DNA from 2 places in the Glutamicibacter sp. NPDC090743 genome. Region 1 is predicted to be linked to the other one. Evidence: riboswitches for the same ligand, from Rfam matches in the RefSeq annotation. Region 1 holds a riboswitch; the other holds the start of a gene.

Region 1 (9,634 bases):
TAGTTTCCCCCGGCTTCGATGATGTTCAGCTCGTCGAAGGTGTTCTGTCCGAACTCGCTGGCGTACATGGTGCCATCAGCACTCCACGCCAGGCCCTGCACATTGCGGTGCCCATAGCTGTAGACGAGGGAATTCTCGAACGGGTTGTCGTCCGGGACGCTGCCGTCAGGTGCCATGCGCAGGATCTTTCCGCCCAGCTGCTGCAGGTCCTGGGCTTGCTGGGGATTGCCCGCATCGCCCACGGAGGCATAGAGCATCCCTTCCGAGCCGATGGCCAGCCGCCCGCCGTTGTGGATGCTGGCCGAGGGCAACCCGTCAATCAAGGTGCGCGGGGCCGACAGTGAAAGATTCCCGGCGCTGCCTTGCAACGTGAACCGCTGGATGCGGTTGCCGGATTCCGCGGTGGAATACGCATAGAGCCGGTCCGGTGCGAGGAAGGCCAGGCCCAGCAGTCCGCCTTCTCCGGTCGCCACCAGATCATCGAGCCGGGCTAATTCGCGCAGTTCTCCGGACTCCAAAACCTCCACGATCCGCCCGGAATCACGTTCGCTGACCAGCAACCTGCCCTGCGCGTAGACCATGGACCAGGGGGCTTCGAGTCCGGTGGCCAGTGGTGCTGGAACAGCTTGCGATTCGGTAGCCGTGATTGGAGGCGGCGTTGTCGCGGAGCATCCGGCGAGGAACACTGCGCCGAGCACTAGGCAGGTACCCAGAATGCGCTTCATCGAGCTGCTATCCATGCGCTGGTTGATGGCGCGTCGGGCGATAAGTCAGTTCCTGGATCCGTCCGTCCAGCAGCTTGGACTCGACAAGTTCCAGATCGTAGTCATCGACCCCGCCAAGTACCGGGGCAGAACCGCTATGCCCGGTCAGTACCGGGAAGATGGTCACCTGGATGAAGTCCACAAGACCTGCCGCCAGCAGGGAATGGTTCATCGCTAAGCAGCCGTGGGAGCGCAGCGGCACATCTGAAGTTTCCTTGAGCTGTGCGACGACTTCCAGTGCATCAGCTCGCTCCAGCGTGGTGTTTGGCCAGGACAGCGGCTCTTCCAGGGTGGTGGAGATGACGGTGGCGGGCTTGTCGTGCAGGGCCACACCCCACGCGTCTTCAACCTCGGGATTCGCCTCGATTTCTGCCCAGAAGCGGCTGAAGAGACGGAAGGTGTTGGCTCCGAAAACCATGCGGCAAGCCGGAGTGTAGAGCGCGAGGCGGTGGGCTAACAGCTCTGGCCCCTGTTTTCCCCAGTAGCCGCCCCAATCGCCGGCGGCGCTGCCGAAGCCATCGAGGCTGCTGAACACATCGAAGGTATAGGTCGCACTCATGGCGAATCTCCTGGAGCTTGAGCGTTAGATGCCACCTACCGTACGCCCGTGCTCGCGGTGTGAAAACCAGCTAGGCCGGATTCTCAGGCAAATCCATATTCTGGATATGCAACTGGCCGCTTCGTCCTTCTGAGGATGCGGTGTTTCACGTGCTCGGTATGGTGCCTCTCGCAGGACTCGCAAGTTCGCTTAGAGTGCATCTAGGGTCCCTGCTCCGAGTTGTCTTGACACATACCAAGATACTTGGAATCCGAAAATACCGAGGAGACCTCTATGGTCCTTGAACGAGGGTGACTCCGAGCGCTAATAGTTGCACGGCCAGTACGCCAAGAGCTACGGATATGAGCCCCCATCCATAGCTTTTCTTCGCTGTGGCGATAATGCCACCAGCTAAGCCAAATGCGCTAGGTAGGAAAAACATTCACAACGGCTTTGCCTCCCCTGAGCCGTTCCAATCAACTAGGGCCAGGGCCGATGCAAGCGCCAGTCCCATCATCACCCAAGTCCATAGGGGACATTTGCCGATGAGTTTCTTGGAGGAGACGTTCATTTGCGCAACTTCTTTCTTTGCTTGAGAGGACTACTTCAGTGGATTGCAGAAACATTATGTGAAGTAGAAGCTCACTGAACTGGACCGCCAACAGCCCAAGGGTATCCCTGCCGCTGCCTTCACTATTTGCAAACCCAGCGCACTAGTAGCTGGTTTGGCACATGGAGTCTTGGCTTGCGCTGAGCTGAATTGATTTAACAACTTGCCCATTTCCAGAGCATGAGAATCCGTGCCGTCGGCACGGGCCTTCTTCATGTCGAAGTAGACCTGCCCATGTCGAGTTGCCGTGCAAGCCACGTAGTCGAATCCCATCCGGCATGAGGGTCTTATTTCTCAGGCAAATCCACATTCTGGGTGCGCAACTGGCCGCGGGATAGCTGCTTGCCGGTGGATTCATCGGTGATGATGACCTCCCAGAGCTGCTGGGTGCGCCCTTGGAATAGCGCGGTGGCGATCACCTGGACCCGTGCTCCGGTGGAAGGGCGCAGGAAGTCGGTGGCGTTGTGCACGCCGACTGCGAATTGCCCGCGTTCGGCCACCGCGTAGCTGGCGCCCACCGATCCTGCGCTCTCGATGATCGAGGTGTACACGCCGCCATGGACTACGCCCCAGGGGGTGTGGTGGTTCTCGTCCAACTGCGCGTGGCCGCGTACTTCAGTGGCTGTGATTTCATCGAATTCCAGTCCGATGCTTTCGCTGAAACGGCTGGACTTGTTGGGAATCCGTGGTGCTGAGTTATCCAATTGGTGATCCTCGGGCTAGTTCGGTGTGCTGGCTTCTAGCGCCTGGGCGCGCAGGACATTCTTCTGCACCTTACCAGTGGAGGTGCGCGGCAGATCCTGCGGGAAGACGATGGTGCGCGGCACCTTGAAACCGGCCAGCTTTTCGCGGGCGAATTCAATCAGCGTTTGCGCGTCCAGGGAGGATCCGCTGGCGCGGATGACATATGCCACCGGACGCTCGCCCCATTTCTCGTCCGCTATGCCGATGACGGCCAGGTCCAGCACCTCGGGGTGCGAGGCCAGCGCCTGCTCCACCTCGATGGTGGAGATGTTCTCGCCGCCGGAAATGATGATGTCCTTGGCCCGGTCGCGCACCTGGATGTAGCCATCCGGGTGCATGACACCCAGATCGCCGGTGTGGAACCAGCCGCCATGGAAAGCTTGGGTAGTGGCCGCTTCATCGCGATAGTAGCCGATCATGACGTTATTGCCGCGCAGCACGATTTCGCCCATGGTCTGTCCATCCGCCGGGACATCGTTCATGTTCTCGTCAACAATGCGTGCGGACTCGGCGGTAATCATGCCAACGCCTTGGCGGGCGAGCTTCGCGGCCCGGTCCGGGCCATCGAGGGCATCCCACTCATCCTGGTACTCGCACACCGTGTACGGTCCGTATACCTCGGTGAGGCCATATACATGGACTACCTCGATGCCCAGCTTCTGCAGCTTGGAGATGATTGCCGGGGACGGGGGAGCTCCTGCGGTGGTGATGCGCAGTGGCGCATCGAGCTGGTGGGCGCGGGTGGAGTCGGCGATGATGGAGCAGACGGTCGGAGCGCCGCACAAGTGGGTGGTTCCAAGATTCTCGATGGCATCCCAAACGGAATCTTCGCGCACGCCGCGCAGGCACAGGTGGGTTCCTCCCGCCGCGGTGACGGCCCATGGAGTGCACCAGCCGTTGCAGTGGAACATCGGCAGGGTCCACAAGTAGCGGGTCTTGGCGGTGAAGCCCTGGTGGTGCGCTTCGCCCAACGAGTTCAGGTAGCTGCCGCGGTGCGAGTAGAGCACACCCTTCGGCTTGCCGGTGGTGCCCGACGTGTAATTGAGAGTGATCGGAGCCCGCTCATCGGCGATGGCGTAGGGAAGTCTTTCATCCGAGGCTTGTGCGATTAGCTCGTCCAAGGTGGCGTCCACGGGCACGTCCGGACGTTCTCCGGCGTACTGGTCATCGGTGATCTCGATGAGCGCCTCCAGCGTTGGGTTCTCGCGGCGCAGGGTCTTCGTGTTCTCCAACAGCTCTGTGTCGGCAAGCATCAGCTTGGCAGCAGAATGATCAATGATGTATTGCAGCTCGTGGGCCGAAAGTCGGGTGTTCAGGGCAACGAGGACTGCGCCTGACAGCGGTACGGCGTAATGCGCCATGAGCATTTCGGGAGTATTCGGTGCCAGCACGGCCACGCGGTCGCCCGGCTCAATGCGAGCCTTCAGCGCCTGGGCAAAGCGGTGCACCCGTGCTTCGAAATCTTCATAGGAGAAGCTGCGAGTTCCATGGATGACGGCGGTCTTCTTCGGATAGGCCTCGGCTGTGCGTTCCAAGAAACGCAGTGGGGTCAATTCTGAATGGTTTGCCTGAATCTCTACCATGGTGTGGCTATTCCTCAATCGTCATCGATGGTTACGGAGAACAATAAGCAGGAGTGTGACTCAATGCACTCCATGACCAATAGTGGCATGAACCTCAGCGTCATGCCGGGAAACCAAGTTTCATTACGGTGGGCGGTAGGGAATTCGCGCCAGGGCACCGAGCCCAGGGGAGGCGTTAGTGTTCTGCCGAATCAAGAGCGGCGGAAGCCTGCTGCGATCATGGGGCCGAGGCGTTCAAGAAGCGCGGCGTATGGCGAATAAAAGACTGCCCAAGGACTTCTGGCGGGGCCTTGGATCGAATATTGCGTCGAATATTGCGATTTGCGAAGTGAAATGTTTGACGGCTGTTCGTCATGAGCCATATCGTTTTAAACAGAATCAAGAGCATCAGCTATAAGCCCTGGCTTGCTGATCGGCAACCCTCTCAACGGTAGTGGGGTGCTCCAGGTGAGGATTCGGTTCCACACAAAATGTGCTGGAACAAGTACCGCACACGGCGCGGAACTTCAGCCCAAGCGGCTTCGAGTAACGAGAAGCCAATGCTTGCAGGCTACTGCGCGGTGGGCAAGACCCAAAGGAATCGAGCCATGTCATTGAATCTTGAACTTGACCCGTTGACCCTGCGCAAGGTTTTCGCTCAGCATCCATCAGGGGTAGCCGCCCTCTGTGCAGAACTGGATGGCGTGAAGACCGGAATTGTCGCTTCATCGTTTACCGTGGGAGTTTCCCTCGAACCTGCACTGGTGATGTTCGCCGTGCAGAAGTCCTCGAACACTTGGCCAAAGCTGCGCGAAGCTGGCCGCATTGGCGTCTCAGTGCTGAGCGAACGCAATGATGGTGTCTGCGCTCAGATTGCGTCGAAAAATGGCGACCGGTTCCGCGGAATCGATACCTATTCCTCGGATCAGGGCGCGCTCTTCGTCAACGACTCCACGTTGTGGCTGGAGACTTCGATCTACAACGAGGTCGAAGCGGGGGATCACTGGGTAGTCCTGATGGAAGTCCACGGGCACCGCACCTCCGAGCACTCGCCACAGATCTTCCATGATTCGCGGTTCCATTCGCTGCCGATTCCTGAGCTCGTATAAGCGCTTCGCATCTTCCAAAGCTCCGGCGAGATCAAATCATCGATCTGGCCGGAGCTTTTTGAATTCCGGTTGGGCGGGTTGAGCCGTTCCCCGCAGCCCTCGACACCGGCAATGCCCGTTCTCTCTCGCCACCCTGAAGACGTGGCAAGATGGCTGGCAATCTCATGGCCTGCCATCTTGGGCCAGCTGCCCCAGGCATTTGGCGATAACCTCGTCATCAAAGTATCTGTCGCGAGAAACCTTGAACTCGCCATATCCGCCACCCGCCTGGGCTGTCGAACAGAACCGCGCAGGTAGCTCATGGATCCTCGCTGCACGCTGGACCAGAGTGGCAGCGAATTGCCGGCAACCCTCGGATGGGGTTTCCGAGCCATGCAAAGGCTGCGCATCACAAATGAAACCGGCGCTTTATGGCGTCTTCACTGGCGCGCGTCGCGGACGCGAAGTGGCGAGAGTGCGCCGGCAGCCCAGTCGCTGATCCAGGTTCGCCCGCAGAGTCGTTGCACACATTAAGTTATCCACCGCCCCCGAACGCAGAAACCCTAGCCGATTGTGGACTACTGGAAGATCCGGCCTTGCTGGCGAATTTAATCCACGGTGACTTAGGGTTTTGTAAATTCACCAGTATCCACAAGGTTATCCACAAAACTGTGGACAAGACGTGGGCAAATGTGTACAAAGGGTGAAAAACCCCGGGAACTAGGCGATTAAGGGTGTTGATAACCTTGGGTCGGTTGGCGTGAGCTTCAATGAATTAAGTTTCTGTCCACAGGTGTGCGAATACAAACAACCAAGTCAACAGATATTAATGATACGTAGAGTGGGGTAATCCACAGAGTTCTCCCCAGACTGTGAACAGGGAACTCCACAGGTAGAGGAGTGTTATCCACATATTCTGTGGATAATGAGGTTTACGCCTGTTAATAACAGCCCTAGTGTTGGGTTCGGGAGAGAAATATCCACAGGCGCCTGACATCCAAATGTCCGTATCGACTGACACGATGAAGCGTTGCCATGAGGCAAGGATAATTTTTCCCAGCGGGTCAATAGGGGATGGAAGTGTCTGCAATGAGTGCTGAGCCGGTTTACGAAGGACGAGATTCCGACGCAGGGCGCAAGCCGCCACAGGATATCGAGGCCGAGATGTCGGTCCTCGGTGGCATGATGCTCTCCAAGGACGCCATTGCTGACGTCGTTGAATCCATTCGCGGCACCGACTTCTACCGTCCCTCCCACGAATCGATTTACGAGGCGATTGTCGACCTCTACGGTCGTGGCGAACCAGCCGATGCGGTCACCGTAGCCGACTTGCTGACCAAGCGCGGCGAAATCTCGCGCATTGGTGGCGCCGCCTACCTTCACAATCTCATCCAGCAGGTTCCAACTGCAGCCAACGCCGGGTACTACGCAGAAATTGTGCGCGAACGCGCCGTGCTGCGCCGATTGGTTGACGCTGGAACGCGTATTGTCCAAATGGGCTACTCGCCAGATGGTGAAGTTGACGCAATCGTCAACGAAGCCCAGGCAGAGGTCTACAAGGTGGCCGAGAACCGCAGCAGTGAAGACTACGTGCGCCTTTCGGACATCATCGAAGACACCGTTGATGAAATCGAGAACGCGGCCAACGCGGGCGATGGCATTACCGGTGTGCCCACCGGATTCTATGAATTCGACGAGCTGACCCAGGGCCTGAAGGGCGGCCAGATGATCATCATCGCCGCCCGTCCTGCGGTGGGCAAGTCAACCTTCGCGCTGGACTTCGCCCGTTCTGCTGCCATCAAGCACAATATGGCCACCGTGTTCTTCTCCTTGGAAATGGGCCGCAATGAAATTGCGATGCGCCTGCTCTCGGCCGAAGCATCCATCCAGCTCCAGGATCTGCGCAAGGGCTCGGTGGAAGACGCGCAGTGGACCAAGATCGCCACGACCATGGGCCGGCTGAACGAAGCCCCGTTGTTCATTGATGATTCGCCGAACATGTCCATGATGGAAATCCGTGCCAAGTGCCGTCGCCTCAAGCAGCGCAACGAGCTGCGCATGATCATCCTGGACTACCTGCAGCTGATGAGCTCGGGCAAGCGTGTGGAATCGCGCCAGCAGGAAGTTTCCGAGTTCTCGCGTAACCTCAAGCTGCTCGCCAAGGAACTCGACGTTCCGTTGATTGCGCTGTCGCAGCTGAACCGTGGTTCCGAGCAGCGTACCGACAAGAAGCCAATGGTTTCGGACCTGCGCGAATCGGGCTCGATTGAGCAGGACGCCGACATGGTGATTTTGCTGCACCGTGATGACGTCTACGACAAGGAAAACCGGCCGGGCGAAGCTGACGTGATTATCGCGAAGCACCGTGCCGGTCCGACCAAGACCATCACCGTGGCCTTCCAAGGCCACTACTCGCGCTTCAACAACATGTCCACCGAGGGTTAGTCCCAGTCAGAACTCAATGGCACCTACTAAGCCAGCGAATTGCTGGCTATAGTGGGTGCCATGTTCGCTTCGATGCAGGCTTTGCTGTGGGGCACTGTGGCCGGCTCGGCCCTGCTGCTGGGATCTGGCGCGGCCTGGTGGCTGAAGATCCCCAAGGTCTGGGTCAGCGCCATCATGGCCTTCGGTGCCGGGGTCCTGGTCAGCGCACTGGCCTTCGAGCTGGTGCTCGAAGCCTATGAAACCGGCGGCCTCGTTGCGACGCTGGGCGGCGTGATCGTGGGCGCTGCCTTGTATTTCGGCGCGAACCGGCTGCTGGCCTGGAGAACCTCAAAGCGGCAGGCGCAGCGCGCAGGAGAGCAGGAGGCATCCGGAACCGCGCTCGCGGTCGGTGCACTCATCGACGGCATTCCCGAGTCCGTGGCGCTTGGACTTTCCGTGGTCGCCACCGCGAGCATTAATCCGGCGATGCTCATCGCCATATTCATCTCCAATGTCCCCGAGGGATTGGCGAGTACCGCACAGATGAAAGCGTCCGGGCGCAAGGGGTCCTCGATCGTTTTGCTCTGGGGATCGATAGCCATTTCCTGCGGCATCGCTGCCTTCCTCGGAGCGCTGCTGCTGGAATCCATGCCCGGTGAAGTGCTGGCCTTCGCCACCGCGGTCGCTGCCGGAGGCATCTTGACGATGATCGCCGACACCATGATTCCGGAAGCGTACAAGGTAGAGCACGACTACACAGGGTTGCTGGTGACCTCGGGCTTCCTGGCGGCCTTCAGCCTGCACGTGATCGGCGGCTAGGGGAAACCTGAGATCATGGATGCATGCCCCTGAACCGCAGCAGCCAATCAGCCGAGCGCGCCGAGTCCACGATCTATGCTCCGCAGTATCTTCCCACCACCCTTGGCATGTTCGTGCTCGTCTTCCTGGTCGCTTTCGAATCCATGGCCGTGACCACGGTAATGCCACTGGTCAGCGAGCTGCTGGAGGGCGAACGCCACTTCGCCCTGGCCTTTGCCGCGCCAATCGCCAGCGGGATGCTGGGGATGGTTGCCGCCGGAGAAGTCACCGACCGGTGGGGGCCCAAGCACCCGCTGTCCATCGCCGTGGCCGTTTTCTGCATTGGGCTGCTGATCTGCGGTTCAGCCGAGAACATGCAGGTCCTGATTGCCGGGCGCATCTTGCAGGGAATTGGCGGTGGCGCGATCACCGTCGCCATCTACGTGCTCATTGCCCGCGCGTATCCCGCGCATCTGCATTCCAAGATCTTCGCCCTGTTCGCTACCGCCTGGGTGGTCCCGGCGATGATCGGCCCCTGGCTGGCCGGCTTGATGGCCGTGCACCTCGGTTGGCGCTGGGTGTTCTCCGGCGTGGCGGTGCTGGTGGTTCTCGCCTTCTGCGGGATCGTGCCGGCGTTGAAGTCGCTGAGCTCCCAGCGCAATCCGGACCTGGGGCCGATTTCCAAGAAGCGGCTGATGCTGGCCGGCCTGACTGGACTGGCTGTCATCTGCATGAACTTGCTCGGCAATGCGCAGGGCAGCTGGTCCCTTCTGGGACTGGTCTTGGCATTGGCGGTAGCCCTTGCAGCAATTCGCCCGTTGCTGCCCAAGGGCACGTTCAGCTTGGCCAAGGGGCTGCCGTCCACCATCATGACCCGCATCTTCGTGGCCGGGGCCTTCTTCGGCGTGGAAGTCTATCTGCCGTACCTGCTGCGCGAGGATTACCAGCTGGGTCCCGACCGGGCGGGCCTGATCCTGACGGCCTCGGCATTGTGCTGGTCGGTGGGTTCATGGCTGCAAGGAAAGCTGGGGGATAAGGTGGAATCCTCCACCTGCATCACCGTGGGTGCGATCGCCGGCAGCGTAGCGATTTCAACCGCATTGGCC
Region 2 (9,634 bases), on a different contig from region 1:
CCACCACCGATGGCCGCTGGACCGGCAGCCGCGTGGATCTGGTGTTCGGTGCCAACTCCGAGCTGCGTGCACTGGCCGAGGTTTACGCTTCGGATGATGCCAAGGAGAAGTTCGTCAATGACTTCGCCTCCGCTTGGGCCAAGCTCATGGACGCAGATCGCTTCGAACTGCGCAGCAAGTAGCAGCTGCTGGGCCGCGAGCCCGTAGCAATTAGTGCTGGGCTGCTGCTTCCCGCAAGGGAGGCAGCAGCCCAGCACTTGTTTCATGCGGGAGCTGCCCGTCAGAACAGCGTCGCGGCGCCGCTGGCGAAGTCCGGGTTCTCCAGCTTCAGCAGCTCGGACTTGGCTTCCAAGCCTCCCAGGTAGCCGCCCAATGAACCATCGGTGCGCAGCACCCGATGGCAGGGCAGCACGATGGGAATCGGGTTGGTGGCGCAGGCTGAACCGACGGCCCGCACCGCCTTCGGCTTGCCGATCTGCTGCGCCAGCTGGGCGTAGCTCAGGGTATGCCCGTAATCGATATGACCCAGTTCCAGCTGCACCTGGCGGCGGAACTCGGTGGAGAGCTGCAAGTCCACCGGAAGATCGAAGCCATGCCGCTGGCCCGCGAAATACTCCTCCAGTTGCCGGGCGGCATCATCCAGGCTCGAATTGTCGCGCAGGATCCGCGGGCTGAGCCTTTCCGAGAGCACCTCCAGAATCCGGTCATGGCCTTCGGATTCAAAAGCGACCCGGACCAGCCCGGCATCGGTGCTGGCCAGCAGCAAGGCCCCCACGGGGCTATCGACCACGCGATAGGCAACATCAACAAGTTCCCGTGCACGGGCCCGCTCAACGAGCCGGCCCTGCAGCGAGTCGAGGATTTGCGCTTCAGCGGCCGTAGCCTGCTGCCGATAATTTATTCCGTTCATGGCTGCTCCCTCCATAGTTCTTGGTCATCCATCCGGGCCCGCAGATTCTTGATCCCATCGGCGCCCGAACGCCGGGCGGCAGCTTCGGTGCCGGAAAGGATTCCGGCAATTTGCGCGTAGCTCATTCCGCCCAGATAGCGGTAGGCCACCACCTGCCGCTGCTTGCCAGGAAGCTGGTTCACCTCATGCCACAGCTGCAGGTTCTCCAACTGCAGATCCGGCCGTTGGGCCGATGGGGCCAGGCTGTCCACGTCTTGGCCGATGAGGATTTCCGGCTTGTTCCTGCGCAACTCGTCAATGGCTTTGTTCCGGGCAATACGCACTAGCCATGCCAGGACATTGGCGTCTTCAGGCAATTGCGGGTACGCCTTGAGCGCGGCAAGGAACGTTTCGGACCAGGCGTCTTGCGCGCGATGCTCATCAAGCAGGGCACGGCAAACGCGCAGGACGTTCAGTCCATAGTCCTGGACTATCCGCTCGAACGGTGCTTGCATGGATCTCCTGGCATTTGCGCCTTCATGGCTTCTCACCATGTAAACGTACGAGGAGACCATTTTGTGAGGCGTGAATGAAAAAAATTTCCTTCACGCAGAGACCCCATGGATTCCTAGAAAGCCATCAGATCCAATTCGCTGGCGATCTGCTCAAGGCGGATCAAGTCCAAGTGGAGCATTTCGCCATTTTCCACGCCTTGGGGATCCGTGGTTCCGGCCAATGCGTCACGGATGGTGCGCATGGTGGCCCCATGGCTGACAATCATGACCTTGCGCCCGGCATGCCTGCTGGCCAACTCCAGCAGCGCTGGCACCGCACGGCTCAAGATCTGGGCACGCGGCTCACGCAGGTCCTTGGCAGCAGCCGATTCCGCTTCGCTGACCTCGGCCATGATCCGGCCTTCCAGCGGGCCGAAGCCGCGTTCAATGAGTTCCGGAACAGCGTTCCCCGTCTCGGCCTCGATCTGCTGGGCAATCAGCGCGGCAGTTTCCCGGGCACGTTCCAAGGGCGAAGCAAGTACCAGCGACCAGTTCTGGCCGATGAGCTGGCGCCCGACCTCGCGAGCTTGTTCGCGCCCGGTATCGTTCAACGGGATATCGGTACGCCCCTGCAGGCGCCCTGCAAGGTTCCAATCGGTCTGCCCGTGTCGCACCAGTGCCAGCGAAGTATCCATGACTCCAGCCTAACCGGGGTAATAGGTATCGAAGAATCTCCGATAACAGCTCCAATACGCAACGTTACGACTCATAGTTGGGTCACGAACGGTCATGTTGCGAAGATTATTACACCATCCCGAGCGGCTGAGAGATCTGGTTCGATGACGCCGCAGCAACCTGCCACATCCGGTGGTTACGGTGCTACCGCCAGAAACGATGCAGCCGCCTACCCGTTGGACCACAGCAGGAAGCGACATTGATTCCGGGATTCCTGCCTCGATCGCGGCCCGCCCTGCGGTGCCCGCGAAACCCCAATCGACAAGGAGTCGTAAGCCACCATGGCAGATCACAAGTTTGGATTCCGCACCCGCGCATTGCATGCCGGAGGCACCCCCGATGCCGAGCATGGCTCACGCGCAGTGCCGATTTACCAGACCACTTCGTTCGTCTTCAAGGACGCTGACGATGCGGCCAACCTCTTTGCCTTGCAGAAGTACGGCAACATCTACTCGCGTATCGGCAACCCGACCGTAGCGGCTTTCGAAGAGCGCATGGCTTCGCTGGAAGGCGGCATCGGAGCGGTAGCCACCGGCTCGGGCATGGCCGCGGAATTCGTCACCTTCGCGGCCTTGGCCCAGGCAGGCGACCACATTGTGGCTTCCTCGAAGCTCTATGGCGGCACCATCACCCAGCTCGATGTCTCGCTGCGCCGCTTCGGCATCAACACCACTTTCATCGACTCCAATGATCCCGCCGACTTCGAAGCGGCGATCCAGGAAAACACCAAGGCCGTCTACACCGAGGTGGTGGCCAACCCGTCCGGCGACATCGCTGACCTGAAGGGCCTGGCCGAGGTGGCGCACCGCCACAATCTCCCGCTGGTAGTCGATTCGACGCTCACTCCCCCGTACATCCTGCGCCCTATCGAGCACGGCGCGGATATCGTGATCCACTCGGCCACCAAGTTCATCGGCGGGCACGGCACCACCCTGGGCGGCGTGGTCATCGAGTCGGGCAAGTTCAACTGGGGCAATGGCAAGTTCCCCACCATGACCGAACCGGTTGCCAGCTACGGCAACGTCTCCTGGTGGGACAACTTCGGCGAGTACGGCTTCCTGACCAAGCTGCGCAGCGAGCAGCTGCGCGACTTCGGACCGGCTCTGCCGGCCCAGTCCGCATTCCAGCTGCTGCAGGGCCTGGAGACCTTGCCGCAGCGCATGGACAACCACCTGTCCAACGCGAAGCAGGTCGCTGCCTGGTTGCAGGCCGATGAGCGCGTGACCTACGTGAACTATGCCGGCCTGGAATCCCACCCGCAGCACGCGCAGGCCAAGGAGCTACTGCCCATGGGCGTCGGCTCGGTCTTCAGCTTCGGGGTGAAGGGCGGGCGCGAAGCCGGCTCGAAGTTCATCGAAGCCCTGCAGTTGGCCAGCCACCTGGCCAACATCGGCGATGCCCGCACCCTGGTGCTGCACCCGGCCTCCACCACCCACCAGCAGCTGAGCGCCGAGCAGCTGGTCTCCGCTGGCGTGCCAGAAGATTTGATCCGCCTGTCGGTAGGACTGGAAGATGTCGAGGACATCCTCTGGGATCTGGACCAGGCGCTGGCCGCTTCGCAGGAAGCGATTGCCGGTTCCGCCGCAGGGTTCGAGGCACCGGCCTACGACGGTTCCGCCTGCGCATTGCCAACCGCTTCGAAGGGAGCAATCTAATGACTGCCGTTGATACCGCTTGGGAAGGCCCGGGAGCCGCACAGCGCCTGGAGATCCTGCGTGACACCAAGTCCATCGCCATTGTCGGCGCCTCGAACAAGCCATCGCGCGCCAGCTATTTTGTGGCTACCTACCTGCTCTCCTCCTCCAAGTACAAGGTGTATTTCATCAACCCGGTACTCGATGAGATCCTGGGCCAGCCGGTGTACAAGTCGCTGGCCGATCTGCCGGAGACCCCGGATCTGGTGGAGGTTTTCCGCAAGCACGATGACCTGCCTACCGTGTTGGACGAGGCCCTGGCCGTAGGCGCGAAGACCCTGTGGCTGCAGCTGGGATCCTGGCACGAGGAAGTGGCCCGGCGCGCCGAGGCCGCGGGCATGAATGTGGTCATGGACCGCTGCGTGAAGATCGAGCACGCCCGCTTCCACGGCGGCCTGCGCCTGGCTGGATTCAATACCGGCGTCATTTCCTCCAAGCGCCAGGTACTTGCCTAGGGAGTCCAAGATTCCAGGAAATGGGTGCATGCAACATTGCGTTGCATGCACCCATTTTTCTGCGGCAATTCCCCGGAAATGGCCGGTTTGGTCAACGACGCTGAACTTTTGCACGGAGCATTCCGAAGGAAGAACAAGACCTCTGCCGAACCATGGTCGATGCAATTGGCCCACGGCATGCCGTGGGTGTGGCCCCGAAGTGCTCGACGCATTCAATCACAGATCGAAAAATCTGCAAACCACAGCACTGCAAGACAAGGCCAAACGACCCAAACCCTAAAACAGGCAGGGAGAATCGAGTTCGATTCGCTACGAGCACGAACGAAACAAGAAAAATCCCGCCCGCACTGCTATATGAAAACTCAATTCCCTTGGCCCGAGAACATTCCAGCATCTCGCAATAGCATGGTGCCGCACCCTCGATGCTGCACGGAGTTGAAATTTCTCTGGGCGAGGATTCCATCTGCGGCACCCAGCTAAGAGGCATCGGAGACAGTACTCTGGGTTGACGCACTATTCAGAATTCTCCGGAAGCAGAAGCCTCCTTGGAGGTGCGCCAGTTGACTGGAGATACGAAGGAGCAGACAGTGGATGCAAATCGAAGAACCCTATGGTCCGTGGCCCTCGGGATGAGCTTGACTGCCTTGGTATGCAGCGGGATTGCCCTGTATTCTACGGGGGTCATCATGGATGAGAACAACCTGGACTCATGGCCTGCCCCGGCTCTTTGGGTGGTGGCGATTGTTGGTGTCGTGGGGCTGCTGATTAGCTTGCCCGGCTGGTTTGCTACCAAGGAAACCAAAAAGGCTTCCTAGCTGTTGCTTCCCTTGTCCATAATCGGAGCGTTCTGCCGGACGGCCTAGTTCTTTTGACCAGTTACGTCGCCTTCCACGTAGGTGGTGTATCCGCACAGCTTCCCGGTTTCATCGGTCGTCTTCGTCGCGGCGAAGATGATGTAAGGCCAGGATCTCAGGTCCCATCCGTCGCGTCCCCACCCTGGAACTTCGTACCACCCGGTACCGGCCAGCGATTCCATCCAGTCATACACTTCGCCGTACATATCGCGCTCGACAGTTGCCGGGACGGTAACGGTTTCGCGGCTGTCTTTGGTCGTGGTCTGCATAGGTTTTTTGCATCCTTTCGCTTCACGGAAAGAGGGGCAGATTGCCAGCCTCCCGTCGAAGCCCTCCCCCGGTTGTTTTTCTGCCTGCTGGCGAAAAGAAATGTAGCGGGGCCAGCCGGAAACCCATCAACCCGTCAGGCGTGCGCAATCCACGAAAATCTTGGGCCGAAAGAAGCGACGAAGGAGCGCGGACCAAGAATTTCTGGTGGAGCACGCCCGAAGCGCAGCGAGTGGCTTGTGGGTTTGGAGGTGGCCCGTACACTCCGAAGGACAGCAGCAAAAACAGGAAAAGACCTGACGAAGTCCGGGCCACCAACCGGACACGCCAGCGGACGCCCGACACACCTTGGAGACGAGCTTGCGAGGACCCAGGGTGTTCAACGGGACGAGAACCTCATGGCATACCTAGCCTGTGTCTAACGTCCACGACCATCCTGAACGGGGAATGCTCGCATGTTCAGAACCCACAGCGGGATTTGTAGCCAAAGTTTATCAACGCTAACTGAAAATTGACCCCCTACCGCCAATCGAAAATTGACCCCTCCACACCCAATTTGTTCTATACCTGCTCAGCGTTGCGCAGCAGATCCTGACGGTTCTTCACCCGATATGAATCCCCAGCCAAAGACAACACCTCCGCATGATGAACCAAACGATCAATCATCGCCGAAGCAACAACATCATCACCGAAAACCTCACCCCACCGGCCAAAAGGCATATTCGAGGTCGCCAGCACCGACCCCTGCTCATATCGATGAGCAATCAGCTGAAAGGACGTAGACCCTGAATGAGATTCAGGGTCTACGTCCTTATCGCGGGGCTTGATAATACGGTAGTGACTCAGTAGTTTTCGCCAAATACTATTCGCGATCCTTTGCCAACGTCCATGAGCGTAAGGTCCACGGACTTATCAGGCTGATCAGCATACACATGGTAGAAGTGTGCTGGACCGCCGCGCTCGAACTCGACCATCGTGAAGTTGGATGAGGTGACTTCTACCGAATCCATGTCGGTCTTCAGCGCAGCTAGCTGTGTGTTCATGACTGTTTCGTCTAATTTGTCCATGATCACTGAACACGCTTTGTCATGGTCGGTTGTTTCTGCAGCCTCAAGTAGTACTCGAACTGCTTCCTGTGGATCGCTGACGGGTTTTCCTCCGTCACAAGCCTGCTTCCTATCGGCTGAACACCCTGCTGCCGAAAGAGCCAGCGGAAACAGCAGTAGTGGGGCAATAATCTTTGAGATGCGTTTTTTGTACACAAATGACCTTTGCAAATCGAATGAGCTGTACGACTAGATCCTATGCGCGTACCAAGTTACATTCAGTGGTTTCAGCTGAGTGAAGGGCTTATTCAAAGTAGCGTTGCTGTGGTACGAGAGGTATGGGACACCATTGATTTTCTTAGTGGTCACCATGGTGTGCGTCATATTCTTAATCTTGGCACCGTTCGTTTTGTACTGAAGGATATCTCCAGGAACGAGGCTGTAGACACTGGCAAGACGTGAAGCCCGCTTTGATTCATTCCGGGCAAAACGATAGAAATTTTCAGCACCGCTCCAAGTCCAGCTGGTCATGACACCATAGCCAAACCATTTCGAGTTGCTCTTGTAGTAGCCTTCAATTTTCTTCCATCCACCTGCATAAAGCGCTTGGGAAGCGATATTAGTACAGTCGTAGCCGTGCCTCTTATAGGCAGGATTGTACGACTTAGCCCACTTGATTGCGTAGTTTGCAACTTTCGTCTTGTTGGACGAACTAAGCTTTGAAGCCGCCATTTCGGCGACGTTCAGGGGGAGAGGATTGATTAATGCCCCACTGTCCTCCTCGCTGCCAGGGACAGTGGGGTCAACTTCGATTTCCTCTTCTTCGGTAGTTAGAGCTAGTGCCGCAGACTGCGAGACAAGATACTCATCATCCTTCACTACGATGTTTTGGATCTTGCCAGTGTCGTCGATTGTTAGCTCATAAGGGATGAGCTCGCTCCTGAGCTGGTCAAGTTTTTGGGACACGAACTTTGATCTTTTTGTACATTTCCTCAAGCCGTCAAAGCTAGAGGATCCCTTTCCTGATATGAGTCCAGAACCGCCTGGGGCTAACTCCGCCATTTGCCGTATACGGGCGCTTCCGGTTGTACCAAACCGCGATGCACTCCTTCACTGCGGCACACGCAGCCACCCTGCTGCTGAAGAACCTGTGGTGGAACATTTCCTTCTTGATCGTCCAGAAGGCTGACTCGGCGACGGAATTATCCCAGGGACACCCCGGCGCGTCCCGTCGACTACCGCACCCTGTGCGCAGCACACCACCTCTGGAACGCGCCGAGGTACATTGGGCCCTCGGTCTGAATGGAACACACTACCAAACTGGATGAACGCCTGCGACGCAGCAAGCCCCCTCGCGTCAATGGCCAACTACGTTTACATGTTCTTACCCATTGACCAGCCCACGATCTGTCGCGAATTCAAATCGATCACCGTCGCCAAATACAACCAGCCTTCACCGGCGCGCAGACAGGCAATATCGCCTAACAGTTTCGCCGCAAGCCGCGAGGAGCGGAAGTCACGCATGCCGAGATTGTCGACCCTATGGTTTTCTATACGCACCGTCCGGGATTGGCGCTCACGCACGGTCGTGGTTTTGAAGGCGCTCATCCGCGTGGCCCGGATTCTCGGCTCTTTCATGAGCGACATCACCGTGGATGTCGAGATGTCTTCCTCATGGTTTTTGCGGATCAAATCCACTAATTGTCCGCCACCGGCAACCTGGTTGGACGCCTCACACTCGTCCTGGAGCAGTTTCGTGCGGTGTGCTCGCAGGACTTAGGCTTCGCTCAGCTCTTGGCAGGCGTTCAGACATCGGTAGTGACTGCCCCTGGAATTCTGGGTTTCCTGCCCATCCAGTTCACTGGATACTCGCCTATGTGGGCTTCGATGAAGTCTAAGACCGCGCTTACTCCGTACTGTTCGAGGCGCGATAAGCGCCGACAACTTTTATGAAGCCGTTCTCCCGTTTCACCTTCAACAGTTCTTTGCGCAGGTTCTCGTTGTGGACCGTTTCACTGGGCCGTGTTCTTCGGTTTCCGCTATGGGACGCTCGGCGCGGTCGGCGCGGGATTCTGAGCGCTCATTGACCTCTATTTGAAATAAGAGCGCCATAGGTAGGTCTAGTACTGTTTAATGCATTTAAGAGTTTTTTAAATTTACGACATCGAAAGGCTTTGGATGTCGCGCTCACAATCAATTACCCTGCGTCCATTTCGCAGCGCAGACACCGAATTCTTTGCCAGCATGGCCTCGGATGAACGTGTAGCTCGTTTTATTGGGTATGGGGAGCCATGGGACCGGCAAACCATCAACGCCTGCGTTAAGCAATCCCTCCAACATGAACCACTCGACACTGTGGGGGGCTCTCGATGGTTCCTAGCTACTGAAGCAAATGCAGCAGTGGGCCTCGTGTTTTGCACCCGGCAGGAAAGTTGCGTGGAGGTCGGTTACTGGGTATCTCCAGATCAATGGGGGCGAGGAGTTGGTGGAGCCGTGCTCGATAGCACCCTGATTTCAATTCCCAAGATATACGGAATTACGAAATTCAGTGCCCGCGTAGCTCCGGCTAACACTGCTTCAACCCGACTGCTCACCAGTCGAGGATTCAGACTGGAAAAACGTGATGACATGCTTGAGTACTACACACTGGAATAGCCTTCTGTGGGTAACCGAACGCAGCCTAGATTCCTGATTGAACCAGTTGGGGGTGAAATGTATTTGGTTTAATAGCCGATCCGTAGAATTTTGGCACGCGATTATTGAACCGTTCTTCAAGGGGTTCGGTAGATCTAACATGAAACCTGCTATGTCATGCCGAATACTTTCTATACTGCAAATATGACTTCCCCTCCTACCTCGACCATCGGGCTTGGTACTTGGTCCCGTGAACCAGGTACTGCTCTAGTGCAAGCAACTGCCTTGCCTAGCGATGCGACCTCATCATTTGTGATTCTGAGCGAAACGCACACCATTGATGTCTCTACGGAGTGGGAGCCTCATTCGCACCTGGCCCATGAGCTCTTATGGACCCAAGATGGGACACTCACCGCTCGAATCGAAGGACAGATTTTTACGGTCTCCGAGGGTCATGGTCTGTGGATTCCGTCCGGAGCGTTGCACGGTGGACGCCTGACCGCACATGTAGAACTTTTCAGCGCGTTCTTTTCCCCTGAGCGAACCACCACCCCATTCAGTACCCC

Evidence for each region. Region 1 has a riboswitch for S-adenosylmethionine ahead of ACIQTS_RS05780 (flavin reductase family protein). Riboswitches for the same ligand answer to the same signal wherever they lie in the genome.
Region 2: linked by a shared signal. The riboswitch ahead of ACIQTS_RS14200 (O-acetylhomoserine aminocarboxypropyltransferase/cysteine synthase family protein) and the one ahead of ACIQTS_RS05780 (flavin reductase family protein) in region 1 are both predicted to bind S-adenosylmethionine.

What each region holds. Positions count from the first base shown of each region.
Region 1 covers NZ_JBIVXE010000002.1:503,048-512,681, reverse strand. The annotation lists gene ACIQTS_RS05800 (PQQ-dependent sugar dehydrogenase) at 1-725, opposite strand, end outside; gene ACIQTS_RS05795 (dihydrofolate reductase family protein) at 733-1,323, opposite strand; gene ACIQTS_RS05790 (PaaI family thioesterase) at 2,200-2,616, opposite strand; gene ACIQTS_RS05785 (long-chain-fatty-acid--CoA ligase) at 2,632-4,239, opposite strand; SAM riboswitch class IV at 4,616-4,732, shown strand; gene ACIQTS_RS05780 (flavin reductase family protein) at 4,827-5,327, shown strand; gene dnaB (replicative DNA helicase) at 6,396-7,751, shown strand; gene ACIQTS_RS05770 (ZIP family metal transporter) at 7,812-8,549, shown strand; gene ACIQTS_RS05765 (MFS transporter) at 8,573-9,634, shown strand, end outside.
Region 2 covers NZ_JBIVXE010000006.1:251,929-261,562, forward strand. The annotation lists gene katG (catalase/peroxidase HPI) at 1-182, shown strand, start outside; gene ACIQTS_RS14185 (methylated-DNA--[protein]-cysteine S-methyltransferase) at 281-910, opposite strand; gene ACIQTS_RS14190 (RNA polymerase sigma factor) at 907-1,404, opposite strand; gene ACIQTS_RS14195 (histidine phosphatase family protein) at 1,518-2,078, opposite strand; SAM riboswitch class I at 2,190-2,284, shown strand; gene ACIQTS_RS14200 (O-acetylhomoserine aminocarboxypropyltransferase/cysteine synthase family protein) at 2,400-3,773, shown strand; gene ACIQTS_RS14205 (CoA-binding protein) at 3,773-4,267, shown strand; gene ACIQTS_RS14210 (hypothetical protein) at 4,855-5,082, shown strand; gene ACIQTS_RS14215 (hypothetical protein) at 5,127-5,390, opposite strand; gene ACIQTS_RS14220 (ATP-binding protein) at 5,950-6,261, opposite strand; gene ACIQTS_RS14225 (hypothetical protein) at 6,231-6,650, opposite strand; gene ACIQTS_RS14230 (amidase domain-containing protein) at 6,684-7,166, opposite strand; partial or broken gene ACIQTS_RS14235 (IS3 family transposase) at 7,427-8,501, opposite strand; gene ACIQTS_RS14240 (GNAT family N-acetyltransferase) at 8,613-9,089, shown strand; gene ACIQTS_RS14245 (AraC family transcriptional regulator) at 9,273-9,634, shown strand, end outside.